2 regions of the Peribacillus sp. NPDC046944 genome follow, and region 2 is predicted to be linked to the other one. Evidence: riboswitches for the same ligand, from Rfam matches in the RefSeq annotation. Region 2 holds a riboswitch; the other holds the start of a gene.
What was found. A riboswitch is a leader RNA that binds a small molecule or an ion and turns the genes downstream of it on or off. The one in region 2 is predicted to bind S-adenosylmethionine.
Positions count from the first base shown of each region.

Region 1: another riboswitch for S-adenosylmethionine. It lies ahead of ACQKIC_RS04505 (sugar ABC transporter substrate-binding protein); the one in region 2 lies ahead of ACQKIC_RS15785 (Na+/H+ antiporter NhaC family protein).

Region 1 is NZ_JBNNML010000002.1:314,790-322,332, forward strand. Features, by position in the region: gene ACQKIC_RS04500 (GTP-binding protein) at 1-526, shown strand, start outside; SAM riboswitch class I at 616-722, shown strand; gene ACQKIC_RS04505 (sugar ABC transporter substrate-binding protein) at 836-1,951, shown strand; gene ACQKIC_RS04510 (sugar ABC transporter ATP-binding protein) at 2,019-3,521, shown strand; gene ACQKIC_RS04515 (ABC transporter permease) at 3,523-4,536, shown strand; gene ACQKIC_RS04520 (hypothetical protein) at 4,597-4,977, opposite strand; gene ACQKIC_RS04525 (hydrolase) at 5,044-5,400, opposite strand; gene ACQKIC_RS04530 (hypothetical protein) at 5,591-6,370, shown strand; gene ACQKIC_RS04535 (S1C family serine protease) at 6,610-7,543, shown strand, end outside.
Region 2 is NZ_JBNNML010000008.1:156,844-164,386, reverse strand. Features, by position in the region: gene ACQKIC_RS15790 (alanine/glycine:cation symporter family protein) at 1-419, opposite strand, end outside; gene ACQKIC_RS15785 (Na+/H+ antiporter NhaC family protein) at 704-1,996, opposite strand; SAM riboswitch class I at 2,197-2,301, opposite strand; gene ACQKIC_RS15780 (ABC transporter substrate-binding protein) at 2,457-3,650, opposite strand; gene ACQKIC_RS15775 (ABC transporter ATP-binding protein) at 3,678-4,385, opposite strand; gene ACQKIC_RS15770 (ABC transporter ATP-binding protein) at 4,378-5,142, opposite strand; gene ACQKIC_RS15765 (branched-chain amino acid ABC transporter permease) at 5,145-6,140, opposite strand; gene ACQKIC_RS15760 (branched-chain amino acid ABC transporter permease) at 6,142-7,005, opposite strand.

The sequences.
Region 1 (7,543 bases), on a different contig from region 2:
GCTATATAAAGAAGAACGTATTGTACTGGCCGGGGACTTCCGGGTCTTGGATGACTGGCGCCGTGATGCGGACCGGATGACAAGCAGCATCCGAATAGAAAATGTAAACATATTACTAAGAAGGACCCCATCTCAGTTGATTCTTAAGGGAGCCGGGAAGCTATTTGGTGCGATTCCGCAAAATAAAGCGAATATGTACAATCGATATAAGAAGTTCTTGGAAAATGAAGACTTCCAGGATGTTGCCGATATGATCAGTGACAGATTCCTTACTCAGTTTGGATTGTTCGAAAAATCCTTGGAACGTGACATATCCCTGTTCTACCGCAGTCCATTTGCCATCCTTGAAAAAAATATCGAACAGACGAAAGCCGAAATCAAAGAACAGCAGGCTACATTGGAACATATGAGACAAAATCCTGAAGTCTACCGTGATCCGATTACCCTGTTCGAAGTGAAACTACGCCAATTCGAACGCCTTGAAAAAATCGAGAAAAGACGCCTGGCGAAACTGCAAGGAAAATAAAACATTTAAAAAATTCTAAAAACTATTGACTTAATGACTATATCCCTATAAAGTGGTACTTATCATAACGAAACGTAACACATTATATTCTCTTATCAAGAGTGGCGGAGGGACTGGCCCTACGATGCCCAGCAACCGTTCCAATTAGGAATTGGTGCTAAATCCTGCAAAACAGAAATGTTTTGACAGATAAGAGAGGGATAAGTCTGCAAACCAGCTGATTAAACCTCTCTATTTTAGAGAGGTTTTTATTTTGTGTTTATGCCGAGCTAACAGATAAGAATAATGTAAAAAATAGGGGGAATTAAAATGGGAAGATCAATTTTAAAAGGAGCTTTCGTTTCAGTCATCGCTTCGGCGTTGCTTTTGACGGGGTGTTCTTCGGGACAAAGTACAGGGGAAGCGAAAAAAGAGGAAAAGGTATCTTTTGAAAATGTTCCAGAGCGATTTGCGAAAGGCGAGGGAGCTAAAATTAAAGTCATTCGTAAAATTGGCGGCGATGATCACACGGCCCAATACTTAGCAGGGGCGCAAGAAGAAGGAGAAGCACTTGGCTTCCAAGTAGATACTTTTACGGCCAATGGCGATACGGCTAAATTCCATGACGCCATCGCTCAGGCTCTGGAGGAAGACTATGATGGCTATATCATTTCCCATGGTGATGATGCAGCGACAGTGAATGACGTACAAAAGTTGGTTGATGCAGGGAAAAGCGTAGTCACATTCGATTCCATCGGCGATTTAACGAAAATTGATGGGGTAACAGTAACCTCACAAGATGACGAAGCATTGGCAACTCTTGCTTTTGACAAATTGATTGAAGAGCAAAAAGGCGAAGCGAACATTGCATACCTTTGGGTAGATGGTTTCCCTCCTATGGTGAGAAGAAATGCCGTGTATCAAGAAAAGCTGAAAGAAAATCCTGGCATTCATGAAATTGAAAGATTCGGAGTGGCATCTTCAGATACTTCGGTCCAGACGCAAAACGCGGTATCGGCGATGTTGAACAAGTATCCAAAAGGTAAAATAGACGCAATTTTCGCAACATGGGATGCATTCGCTATCGGAGCAGCGCGTGCGATAAAAGAAGCGGGGCGCGATGAAGTGAAAATCTATGGTATTGACGTGTCCAATGCCGACCTTCAGGAGATTCAAACAAAAGGAAGCTCATGGTCGTATACCGCAGCGGTTGATCCGAAGTTGATTGGTGCAGTGAATATGAGACTGCTAGCGAAAAAACTAGCGGGGGAAGAAACGCCGCAAACCTATGATTTAGAAGCATCATTGATATCTCAAAAACAGCTTCAATCATCGAAGGACGCTGTCAACATGACCAATCTATCCGGCATTGTTCAAGGCTGGGGAGTATCAACGGAATTTGAAGAAGACTGGATGAAAGTATTGAAAGAACATTATAAGAAGTAACGATCAGAATCAGTAGACACTCTCTTTCAAGTTGAAGAGAGTGTCTGTTTAATGGGAGGGATTGGACATGGGCATTCAACTAGAAATGAAACAGATATCGATTGAGTTTCCAGGTGTAAAAGCGCTTAGTGAAGTTAATTTTTCAGTACAGTCGGGAACAGCACATGCATTGGTCGGCGCAAATGGAGCAGGGAAATCGACGCTAATGAAAGTCTTATCAGGAGCTCATGTCCATTATACCGGCGACATTTTCCTAAATGGCCAGGTACAGGATATCCGTTCGCCAAAGTCGGCACAGGAAGCTGGCATTCAAATTGTGTATCAGGAAGTGGATACGGCCCTCATTCCTTATTTAACGGTTGCGGAGAACGTGATGCTGAATGAATCCGTACAGAACATGGGGAGAAAACAAATCATCAAGTGGAAGGAATTACATAGAAAAGCGACGAAAATCTTGGAAGAAATGAACATCCATGTGTCTTCGAAAAAACTGGTAAGGGACCTTACGTTGGCCGAAAAGCAGATGGTCTTGATAGCTAGGGCCGTTTCAACCGCATGTAAATTCTTGATTCTCGATGAGCCGACTGCTCCGTTAAGCCATACGGAAACAACGGAACTATTCCGGATTGTGAATGAGCTGAAGCAACGTGGTGTAGGCATTATTTTCATTTCTCACCGTCTACCCGAGATATTTGAAGTGTGTGAGGACATTACAATCATGAGAAATGGGAAGAGTGTGAGGCGCAGTAGAATCAGTGATATCACACAAAACGAAGTGATTGAGCAAATGCTTGGAAAGTCAATGGAAGAACAGTTTCCCGTCGTGAATGCCGAGATAGGTGCGGTGATGTTTGAAGTGAACCGACTGTCGGATGCCGATAAAGTCAAAGATGTCAGTCTTCATGTGAGGGCCGGTGAGATAGTCGGTTTAGCGGGTCTTGTTGGGGCAGGAAAAACGGAGCTTTGTAAAACGCTTTTCGGCCATACGGCCATTATAACGGGGGAAGTTGTGTTGAATGGAAGGAAGCTTATTCTGAAAACGCCCCATCATGCTGTGAAGAGCGGCTTGGCACTAGTCCCCGAAGAACGGAGGAAAGAAGGCGTTCTCGTACAGGAGTCTGTTACTACGAACCTGACTGCTGCAAGTGTCGGGAAATTCAGTAAGGCATTCAGCTTCGTCGATCGCCAGGCAGAAAAGATAAAGGCGAAAGACCTGATAGCCACTCTTGGGATCAAAACGCCTTCAGAGGAAGCGAAGGTCGAAAACCTATCAGGGGGCAATCAGCAAAAGATCGCCATCGGAAAGTGGTTATTGGCTGATGCGGATGTATACATATTCGATGAGCCGACAAAAGGCGTCGACGTCGGGGCCAAGAAGGATATTTTTGAACTGATCGCAAAGTTAGCCCAAAAGGGGAAAGCGATTATTTATGCATCATCCGAATTGGCCGAAATCATAGGAATCACAAACAGGACCTATGTTTTATATGACGGAAGGATGGTCAAGGAGCTAGAGACAAGCAAGACAAATGAAGAAGAACTACTATTCTACTCAACAGGGGGCAAATAGGATGAGTACACCAATTCCGGTTCTTACAGAGAAACCAACAACGCCAGCCAGGAAAAAAGTTGATCTGTTCGAATTCTTTTATAAATATGGAACGATTCTGACGATCATCATCTTGATTGCCGTTTTTGCTATTGCAAATCCATCGTTCATTCAAACGAATAATCTTATTAACATTTTACGTTCCATCTCCATCGTGACGATCATCGCCATCGGGATCACGATTTCCTTGACGGTTGACGGCTTCGATTTGTCAGTTGGCTCCGTTGCCTCATTAGCCAATGCCATCGTCATCTCGATGTTTGTCTGGTTTTCCCAGGATACGTTGATTGCGATAATAGCGGCCATTGGTGCTTCGCTTGTGGTGGGCGCATTGAATTCATTCATGATTGTAAAGTTAAGGATCCCGGACATGCTGATGACATTGGCGACCATGTTCATCATTCAAGGGCTTGCCCTTACTTATACAAAAGGGGCCACGGTTTCACAAAACATGGTGATGCCTGATGGAACATTCGCTACAGGTTTAATCAGCCCATTTTTCGCCAAAATCGGACAAGTGCCTTGGATTATCCTGATCATGGGCGTCATTGTCGTTGCGACTCATATCTTTTTGACCTACACGAAGCATGGCCGTTATATGTACATCATTGGCGGAAATAAGGAGGCGGCTAGACTTTCGGGAATCTCAGTCAATAAATATAAAGTAGTGGCCTATCTTCTGTCGGCGCTGTTCGCTGCTATCGGCGGGATCGTCCTTGCTTCCCGCGTCATGACATCAGAAATCAATTCAGGTTCTCCCTATTTAATGGATGCGGTGGCGGCGGCCTTCATTGGTTCTTCTGTTCTAGGAGCAGGTAAACCGAATGCTTTCGGAACGTTCATCGGGGCCGTTTTGATTGGTATCCTGCAAAATGGGCTAATCATGATGTCGGTCCCATATTATGCAATGGACATCGTGAAAGGCGCAGTTCTCGCCCTTGCCTTGGCTGTGACCTATTATAAACAAAAACACTGAAACATTAAGGACCAGCAGTCGCCATGATTGCTGGTCTTTTGTTTCAGTGTAGCGGATTTTTCATTTGGGCTTGGATAACTTCATTTCATACTGCATATAAATCGTACCGGCCTGTTCTTGTGTAATCTCGAATTTGTTACTCGCCTTTTCCGTGATGGCGTCTTGGGTATTCTGTCCTCCAGTGTTGTATAGTGACTTCATGTAAAGATAAATTTCTTTTTCTTTATCTGAACCGATTGCATCGTTTTCCCCGGGTGCCTGTGAATATCCTTCCGCCACTTGGCTGACCCCTTGCTCGAGGCCGCTTTCTTCAGAGGACTCTTCCGTTGTTGGGCTTGCTTCACTTTCCTCCACGGTTTTTTTACTGGATGGATTTTGCATGCAGCCATACAGTAGACAAAGAGAGCAAGCCAATAGGACAAACTTCATCGCTCTTATCATCCCTACCTCCTTATATGAAAAAAGAAACAGAATCTTCATATATAAGATCCTGTTCTAATGGGGTGCTTATTTAAACTTCTGGATTTCACTGTCTCCCTCGAATTTGTTATCCTCCAATATGCCAATCTCCTCAATGTGATTCCGGGCGGCCTCGTCACCTAACCTGTATATGATCCGGTATAGTTTTTTCATGGCCGCATCATATTTATCATTGGCCCGGTCATGATGGTAGAGAAGATAAGGTACGTGAGAACGGGCAAAAGCTTCAAGATCATCTTTCAGATGATCGTCCAAACATTGCTTTAACTCGGCTAATTCGTCATCATTCGCTTGTATGGTGAAGCTTGGGTTTTCATCTAGTTTCTGTGCCAGAATATCTCCACTCACTAAATCCACATGATACGTCTGCTTTTCTTGACTCATTTATACCACCCCTTCAAGTGTTTAATTATGATGTACCACTATTTGTAAAAAAGTAACCCTAAAAATGAATATCCCATAAAAAAGTCGCTTTCATACATAGATGTCAGATATTTCTTATGAAATAGGGTAAGATAGATTTAGAGATTGATAGGACAACTTAGGACATTTAACAAGGATGGGGAGTGCTACTATGAAGAAATTATCCGTATGTATTTTATTGATGGTATTTATCGTTTCAGGTTGTGCAACGAGGATGTATGACTCAAACATGGAATTGGGGAAAAGCCAACTAAAGGAAGAGAATTATTTAGAAGCACATGAAGCATTTGAGTTGGCTTATGAAGATGATCCCACTGCGGAAGCGAAAGAGCTGATGGAGCTATCAGGCCTACTTTACGATGGAATGAAAAAATATGAAGAACAGGATGTAGAAGGAGCACAGGTCTTTTTCGAAGAGGCAGCCGCATATAAGGCAAAGTTTGAAGAAGGCAAGTTGATGGTTCAAAAGGCTACGGAAATGTTGGTGAAAACGGAAGAAGCCGACGTAGAACCAGTTGAAGAGGAGACGGATTTAGAGGAAACGACGGATGACCAAACGGGGGAGGAATCAGAAGCTATCCCCGAGTCGGAAGCTGAAGATAAACCGGCAGTAGAAACAGAAACGCCGAAGGAAGCACAAGAAGAGGAAAAAGCCGCTAAGGAAGAACCAGCCGAAGAAGGACCGGTTGAAGAGGAGAAGGACCCGGACCAAGGCTTTACAAAAGCGAAAGCGGAGCAGCTGGTGAAGGATTATGTGGATGCCGAAAATAATCCGCATCTACAAATCCAATATGATCACGATGATGAAAAGGGAGACTATATTTTTCAAGTCTTTGAAGTCGTCAATGATAGTAACGAAGGTGGACATACTGCCACGTATGGCTGGTATGGCGTGAATAAGCAGAAAAAAGAAGTGTATGAAGTGATGTAAGGAGGGGCGCCTTTAATAGAGGCGTCTTTTTTTGTTTGTAAGCAGTTTATCGGTCAAAGTCGTAAATATATCGGTCAATTTGGATGATTTATCGGTCAAAACCAGACCTTTATCGGTCCAATCCACAAATATATCGGTCCATCTAAGAAATTTATATTTTTTCAAGGTTTCTTAAGAATTTTTTAATAATTCCTGTTTATGATGGAGGCAGGTGAAAGTCATAAATAGGAGGGAAGAAGATGGAGAACTATAATGGTGAAGGACAAGTCAGGGTGAAAGAAAAACCGAAAAAAGTAAAGTCACATGTGTTTACTGGCCTTGTTTCTGGAGTGGTCGCTTCTTTAGTAACCTCTTCTGTATTTGTATTCGGGGGTGAGTTTGGGGATACCGAGAAAAAATCCGTGAATGAAACCTCTCAAACCGCAGCCGTAGAGCAAACGGTCACTCCACAGAAATTGTCGACGAGTACAGATTCCAATCAGAGGGCTGATATGGTTGAAACAGCTTCAAAATCGATTGTAGGTGTCGTCAACTTTCAAGAAACACAAAGTCGGTATCCCCTCCAGCAGCAAAGTACGGAAAATGAAACGGTGGAAAGTGGCACGGGATCAGGGGTCATTTATAAAAAAGATAATGGCAAAGCCTATATCATCACGAATAACCATGTAATCGAAGGAGCTAAGGAAGTGGAAATATCGTTATATGATGGGAAAAAGGCAACAGCAGAGGTGGTCGGTGCTGATGCCTTAACGGACTTAGCGGTGTTGACGATTGATGATTCAATTGCTCCGGAAGCCGTCAGTATTGGTGATTCTGATAGCATTCGACCAGGTGAGGAGGTATTGGCCATCGGGAATCCGCTCGGACTTGATTTTTCGCGCTCAGTAACACAAGGAATCATTAGTGCAACGGGAAGGGCGATTTCGGTTGATACTTCGGACGGCGAATGGGAGCTGGATGTGTTACAAACGGATGCGGCCATCAACCCTGGAAATAGCGGGGGTGCCTTAATCAATACGGCTGGTGAAGTGATTGGCATCAATAGCTTGAAAATATCGGAAAGTGGAGTGGAGGGCTTAGGCTTTGCGATTCCAAGTAACGAGGTCATCCCGATAGTAAAAGAGCTAATCGAAAAGGGAAAAATTACGCGACCCTATTTAGGTGTCAGTCTTA
Region 2 (7,543 bases):
TTTAATGCTTTTTCCATATAATAAGCTGGACCACCACGGAATGCTTCTCCGTCTTTGACCTTGTAAATTTGAGCAAGTGTACTTTCAATGAAAGCAGAAGCAGATCCGATCAATGCGATTAACCACATCCAGAAAACTGCTCCCGGACCACCAGTTGTTATGGCTATAGCCACACCTGCCAGATTCCCCGTTCCTACCCGGGAAGCCGTGCTGATACAAAAGGCCTGAAACGATGATACACCTTTCTTATCTGCTGTAGCACCTTCTCCTAATAACCTAATCATTTCTTTCACCATTCTAAATTGTACGAATTTAGTCCGAAAAGAAAAATAAATGCCCATTCCAATTAATAATATAATCAGTATAGATGACCATAATAAATCATTTGTTTCAGTAATAAACTTTTCTACTATCTCCATTTTTAAACGAACCCACCTCTAATTATTTCAATACAATACCTTTAGAGTTCCCGCTTTTACAAAATAGTAAACACTTAAGAATAAAAATGACTCCGTATATTGTATGTAATTATACTATTTTAATATTATTGAAGGAGGTTATTAGTTTTTTGGAATATTAAAGAATTAAAGATTTCGTCTACACTTTCCATTCGAAGTCACTTACCTTACCCTAAAAAAGCCCTGGAGACAATGCTCCAGGGCAACATTCATGATTCATCGATACTCTTCCAACCATACTATTTTTATTTCTTCTTAGAGAACCGGGGAAAACCTATTAAAATGGCTATGATTCCTGAAATCCCGATCAAGACTGGATAGAAAGAATAGGGTAGGATACTGATAGGAGAGATGTGTGCAACACCGGCAGCTAAAAGTAGTTGTGCCCCGTATGGCAATAATCCTTGAATACTACAAGCGAAAACATCGAGCAAGCTGGCAGATTTCCGGGGATCAATTTCATACTTTTCGGCAATGTTTTTTGCGAGTGGACCAGCAATGATGATGGATATGGTATTATTTGCCGTTGAAAGATTCGTTAAAGCAACCAATCCCGCGATGCTGAACTCTGCACTTTTTTTTGATTTGCTCTTTCTCGTCACGAGGTTCAGTAGATAATCGATGCCACCGTTATGTTTGATAACCGAAACCATGCCTGCAATCAAGATTGCTAAGAAGGAGATTTCATACATCCCAGCCATTCCATCTCCTGCTTTTTGAATAACCTCCATTGCATGATAACTACCATCCGCTAAACCGATGATTCCAGCAAAGACAATGCCGATAGAGAGAACCAAGAATACATTGATTCCCGCTAATGCTGCCACTAGAACACAAAGGTAAGGTAGAATTTTGACCCAACTGTAGGCTTCTCCAGAGATTGTAGCTTGTTCACCCATTGTCAGAAAACCAAGGATAACACATGTAATTATCGCAGCAGGTAAAACAATAAAAAAGTTCACTTTGAATTTGTCTTTCATTTTCGTTCCCTGTATACGTACAGCTGCTATAGTCGTATCCGAAATGAAAGAAAGATTATCACCGAACATGGCGCCACCAATGACCGCAGCCATGGAAAGGGCAACTGAAATATCGGTTTGTCCACTAATTCCTACTCCAATTGGTGCTAAAGCTACTATCGTTCCCATACTTGTCCCCATAGATAATGAGATAAAACAGGCGATAATAAATAACCCCACCATTAATAGATTTTGCGGAACGATCGAAAGTGCTAGATTCACCGTAGACGCTACGGCTCCCATCCCATTTGCCACTTCCGAAAAAGCCCCAGCCAATAGGAATATGACAACCATCAACATAATATTTGAATCCCCGGCACCTTTACAAAAGATTTCTACTTTGTGATTGAATGATTCCTTTCGATTCATTGCCAGTGCCGCAGCAGATGCAATGGCAATGGCAACAATCACTGGAAATGTGTAAAAATCTTTTGTAATAACACCTGAACCTATAAATAATATCAAAAAAACGATAAACGGCGTTAAAGCCCATGGATTCCCTTTATTGTCTAAACTCATGATGTACACCTCTTTATTATTTTTGCATGGTAATGGATACTCTTTTTGGACTCTCTAAATTTTCCGGCATCCCTTCATTTTAATATGGGCTTGATTATAAAATCAGTAACATACCATCAAGAACAGATTCCTATCCTATGAGTACAAAAAGACCTCTTCCGTTTTATTACAAGAAGAGGTCTTTTAATCTATAAACACTCCTCTTATCTTTCAGGTCGATCGCCTGCTGGATTTGGCACAGCACTCTAAATAAGTCTGCTGCCGAGACATCTTCGGGCCAGTCCCTCAGTCTCTCTTGATAAGAAGTAAGAAATATTCATTTTTTCAAAGCAAATATAAGAGTACAGCATTTTAAGAGTTTTCGCAAGGTAAAGTATTAAAGATTTTTATAAACTTATTGAATGCATTAGTTTTTAGTCTTCGGGGCGTAAAGGTAGCTAGTGTGAAAGCACATGACACTTCACTCTTCTACACTGATGGGTACTACTTTCCCATCTTCTACCGCTCCTACAACGACTTTTGCTGCGAATCCACCATTTTCGTCAATCGAAGGTATATTATAAATTTTCTGTTCAGGTGCCGTATTTGTCAGCCCATCCTGCATATGTTCACGGATGGCTTTCACATCATCGACTGTTCCTGCCGCTTTCATTGCCTCCACAAAGGCATACATAGCAATGTAATTCAACCCCACTTCAGAACTAGCATCTTCCTTATAAATTTTTTTATATTTATCAATGAATGCCGGTGCTGCTTCTTCATTGGAGTTGATAAGCGGAAGAACACCTATCGAACCTTCCAATGTTTCGTATGAACCGGCAATAGGCTTCATTTGATCCAGTTTCGCCTGGTCCATAATAATGAAACCGCCTTTAAAACCTAGTTCTCTTGCTTGTTTTGCAACCTTGGCCGTAGGCTCTGACGCCCCACCGATGAAAAGGACATCAGGCTTTTCTTTTAGAGCATTTGTAACAGTCGTGAAGAAATCCGTTTCTTTAGAAAAATCAATTGAGGCATTATAGACGACTTTACCACCTTGTTTTTCCCAATGAGGAAGTAGGTTTTCCGCCCAGTCTTTCCCGTACTGGGAAGATGGTGGCAATGCCGCAATCTTTTTGCCGAAGTTTTCCATTGCATACGTAGAAAACGGTTCAATATACCCTTCATAATTTGGCGGGATCCTCACTGTTAATGAATTTCCGCTTTCCGTGATAGCTGGTTCACTCGAATAGGCACCGATGATGAAATTCTCTTTTTCGTTAAAAACCTGTAGGGCGAGTATCCCTCCGCTATGAGGAGTGAAAATAATCGGAGTTTTATATTCCTGGATTAAACGTTTAGCATTTGAACCCGTTTCATTCGGTAAGTACTTATCATCCAACGAAACCAGGTTGAGCGTATATTTTTCCCCTTCCACTTCGAATCCACCGGCATCGTTTATTTCATTTACAGCCATCTCCATACCATTTAACGTTCGTTTTCCATATAAGGCTGCTGCTCCACTCAAAGGGCCGCTAAAACCGATATTGACAACATTCTTCCCTTTACTGGCCTTTCCTCCCCCACTTGATGCAGGGCTGTCTCCCTTGTTACACCCCACTAGTGCCGTTAGGACGAGTAATAGCATTACAAAGAATACACTCAACTTTTTCATAAAAATCCCCCATTCATTTTTAAACTCTTATGCTCCGATATAGGCTTTCCGTACTTCATCGTTAGACAATAATTCTTTTGCGGTCCCTTCAACGACAATTTCCCCATTTTCAAAAACATATCCTTTATCTGCAATGCTAAGAGCAGCATTCGCATTCTGTTCGGCTAGTAGAACGGTTATTCCTTCCCGGTTTATTTCTTCGATGACTTGGAACATCTGTTCAACAATCAAAGGAGCGAGGCCCACAGAAGGTTCATCTAGCATCAAAAGCTTCGGTTTAGACATCAAAGCCCTGCCAATGGCCAGCATCTGTTGTTGTCCACCACTCAGGCTTCCGGCTTCATCATGGAGTTTTTCTTTTAAAATAGGAAATAAATGATAGACATTTTCCAACGAGGACTTGATTTCCATCTTTTTTTTTCGATGTACGTAAGCTCCCATCTTCAAGTTTTCCTGGACAGTCATCTGAGGAAACAGTTTCCGCCCTTCTGCACATTGCACGATTCCAGCTTGGACATTCTTATCCGGAGCCCTACCTCCGATAGCCAGTTCCTCAAAATGAATTTCACCCTGAGCCAGCTTGCTTATGCCGCTGATAGAACGGAATGTCGTGCTTTTACCTGCTCCATTCGCCCCCAATAGAACGACAATTTCTCCCTTTTCCACTTCAATATTCACTTGCTTAATCGCAGTGAAGCTCCCATAACATACAGTAACATCAGTTAACTTAAGCACTAGCACTACCTCCTAAATAGGCTTTAATAACCGCCTCATTCCCCCTGATTTCTTTTGGAGTGCCCTCAGCAATTTTTTCCCCGTAATTCAGGACCATGATATGGTCAGCTAAGTTCATGATCATATGCATCTTGTGCTCGATCAAGCAAATCGTGAAGCCTGACTGATTTAACTCCTTGATCAGTTCTGTAAGCCCTTCTGTTTCATCAGGGTTTATGCCGGCAGCCGGTTCATCAAGAAAGATGATTTCCGGATCCGTCGCAAGGGCAAGGGCAATCGCCGTCCTCTTCTTTTCCTCTTGAGAAATACTCGAGACCATCTTATTTGCCGCATCCATTAAGCCGACAATTCTCAAAACTTCCATCGCTTTATCACGACAGGTCTTTTCCTCCCGTTTTAACCTCTTCGTCCTTAGGATAGCATCTACCAAATTCGATTTAGTGCGAAGCCTATGTCCGACAATCACGTTATCCAAGATGGTGGATTGTTCAAAAAGACTAGTCGTTTGGAATGTTCTTGCTATGCCAAGTCCCGCTATTTCATTGGCAGGAAGCTTCGTGATGTCTTTCCCTTTGAAGAGGACTGCTCCAGAACTTGGACGATGGAAGCCGCTGATCAAGTTGAAAAACGTAGACTTCCCGGCTCCATTAGGCCCGATAATCGCATTGATCTTTCCTTTTTCAATGGTGAAATCCACATTTTTTACAGCTGCCAATCCCCCGAAACTCTTTGTTAAATTCTTCGTTTCGATAAACATCTTCATCCCTCCTCCGCATTAACCGGAACGTCCTTACTCATAATCAGTTGTTTCTTATCTCTTCGTTTAATTTTCCAATCAAAGAATGCACCCGAAATACCGCGTGGATAGAAAATGATGATCAACGTAAGTAAAGGTCCAAAGATCAACATTCGATACTCTTGGAGAAATTGTAGATTCTGGGATAGTATGACGAGAAGCAAAGTTCCAACCAAAGGTCCCGATAGAGTTCCTATTCCGCCGACCAGTAGATACATCAACAAGTCGAACATTATGGCCGTAGACCCGATATCCGGTCCGATAAACCGCACGAATGAAGCATATAAGGCACCTGCCAAGCCTGCAAAAAATGTAGAAAGAACAAATGCGGTCAACTTATTCTTCATCGTGGATATGCCTATCGTTTGGGCAAGTTCCTCACTATTCCTGATGGCCATATAGGTTCTCCCTGTCAACGAATGAACAATACGATACATGACCAAAATGACGCCAAGTAGGAAAATGAGCACCAAATAATATTGTGAAGCGGCCGTCTCGAAAGTGATGGGTCCGATATTTCCAGGGGCCGGAATCCCAATCAAGCCTCTAACTCCTTCTGTAAGACCTTCCCATTTATCGATGACCAGGTAGATGATATATCCGACGCATAAAGTATAAATTGCGAAAAAGTGTTCTTTTGTTCTCAATGCTATTAAGCCGACCAAAAAACCAATCGCCCCTGAAATTAGGCAAGACAAGACCAGTGCCAACCAAAAGTTCATTCCCGCTTTTACCGTCAATAACCCCAATGAGTACGCCCCAATGGCAAAGTATCCAGCATGGGCAAGCGAAAGATAGCCCGTATAGCCCGCTAACAGATTAATTCCATATACCGCGATTGCCCAGATGAAAGACAACGTTAACATATGAACGTAATAGTCATTCTGCGCGATGATTGGAAATAAAAAGGCCAGGATGATCAAAATTAAGATGACATTTCGTTTTGATAAGATATTCAAACTACCTCTCCCCCTTTGCGAAAAGACCCGTCGGTTTGACCGTTAAGATGACTACTAAAAGGAAGAAGGCTATGATATCCTTATAATCATTGGATATATAGGTTGCGCCAAGGCTTTCACTGAATCCAAGAATATATCCACCAACGATTGCACCTGGAACGCTTCCCATCCCTCCTAGGATGATAATCACGAAAGCCTTTAATATCACTAAATGACCCATGCCTGGAAAAACTAGATTGATGGGAGATGCAAGGGAGGAAGCAATGGCGGCTAGCCCCCCAGAAATCATGAAGGTCAGCATGGCAACTTTATTGATGTTAATCCCGACTAGCGAAGCCCCTTCACGACTTTGGGACATCGCGATGATCGTGGAACCTGTATACGTCTTCTTTAAGAACAGATAGAGAACCGACATGACCACGATTGCCGCCACAATAATCAACAAACGTTGCATCGTGAACGTCAAGCCCATGATATTGACTACTTGTCCATAAGGAGATTGCATGGTTTGAAAATCAGCTCCCCAGACAAATTGTGCAAAGGCTTCAAGAAAAAGTAAAATTCCAATGGCTGCAATTTTATCATGCAACGGTGGAGCATCCCTTAACAAACGGAATACGAATCGTTCCAATAAAACCCCAAGAAGGCCCACGACAATGACGGACACGAACATAGCAATCCAGTAATTCAGCCCAGATAACGTCATCATCGACAACGTGACATACCCTCCTATCATATAGAGAGCACCATGGGCAAAGTTAGGGATATGAAGAATCCCATAAACTAATGTCAACCCAAGGGCAACTAGGCTATATACGCTTCCGATCGTTAAACCATTAAACAATTGCTGAACTAAAATCTCCATTTCCTGCCTCCCTTATCCCAATGAATTGTTCGTAGGTAATCCTTTACTTTAATACAACACCCCTAACCATAAGGAACTCTTCTCCATAACCCTATCGAATTGTTAAATGCCAACTTTTTGTTAGCGCTTTCATTACTTCATCGCTTAATCTAGTGAAAGGCTACCCGCTTCTTCTGTAACCTCGTTTCTTCCCATTTTCCCATAATTTTTATCTACCTTTTTAGTTGTCTGCGTCCCATTTTATGATTTCATGAATACTATCTTCATATCTGTCACCTGAATACCTCTGTGCAATCGTCGGAAACGTTCCACAGTCACCTCACATTCCCCATAGATCATTTGTAAAGCATTTCCTTAATAACAATGCAAGTACTATGCCATCATGAAAAAGCCATACTAAGTCACTTTACGAAATAAGTATGATTCACTTTTGATTCAAATAATTGAATCCACATGGCATGACCATCATTCACTTTTGACTGAATGAACCACTTTTGAATTAGAATGGATTGTCTTTGCAAAAATAGATTTTATCCAG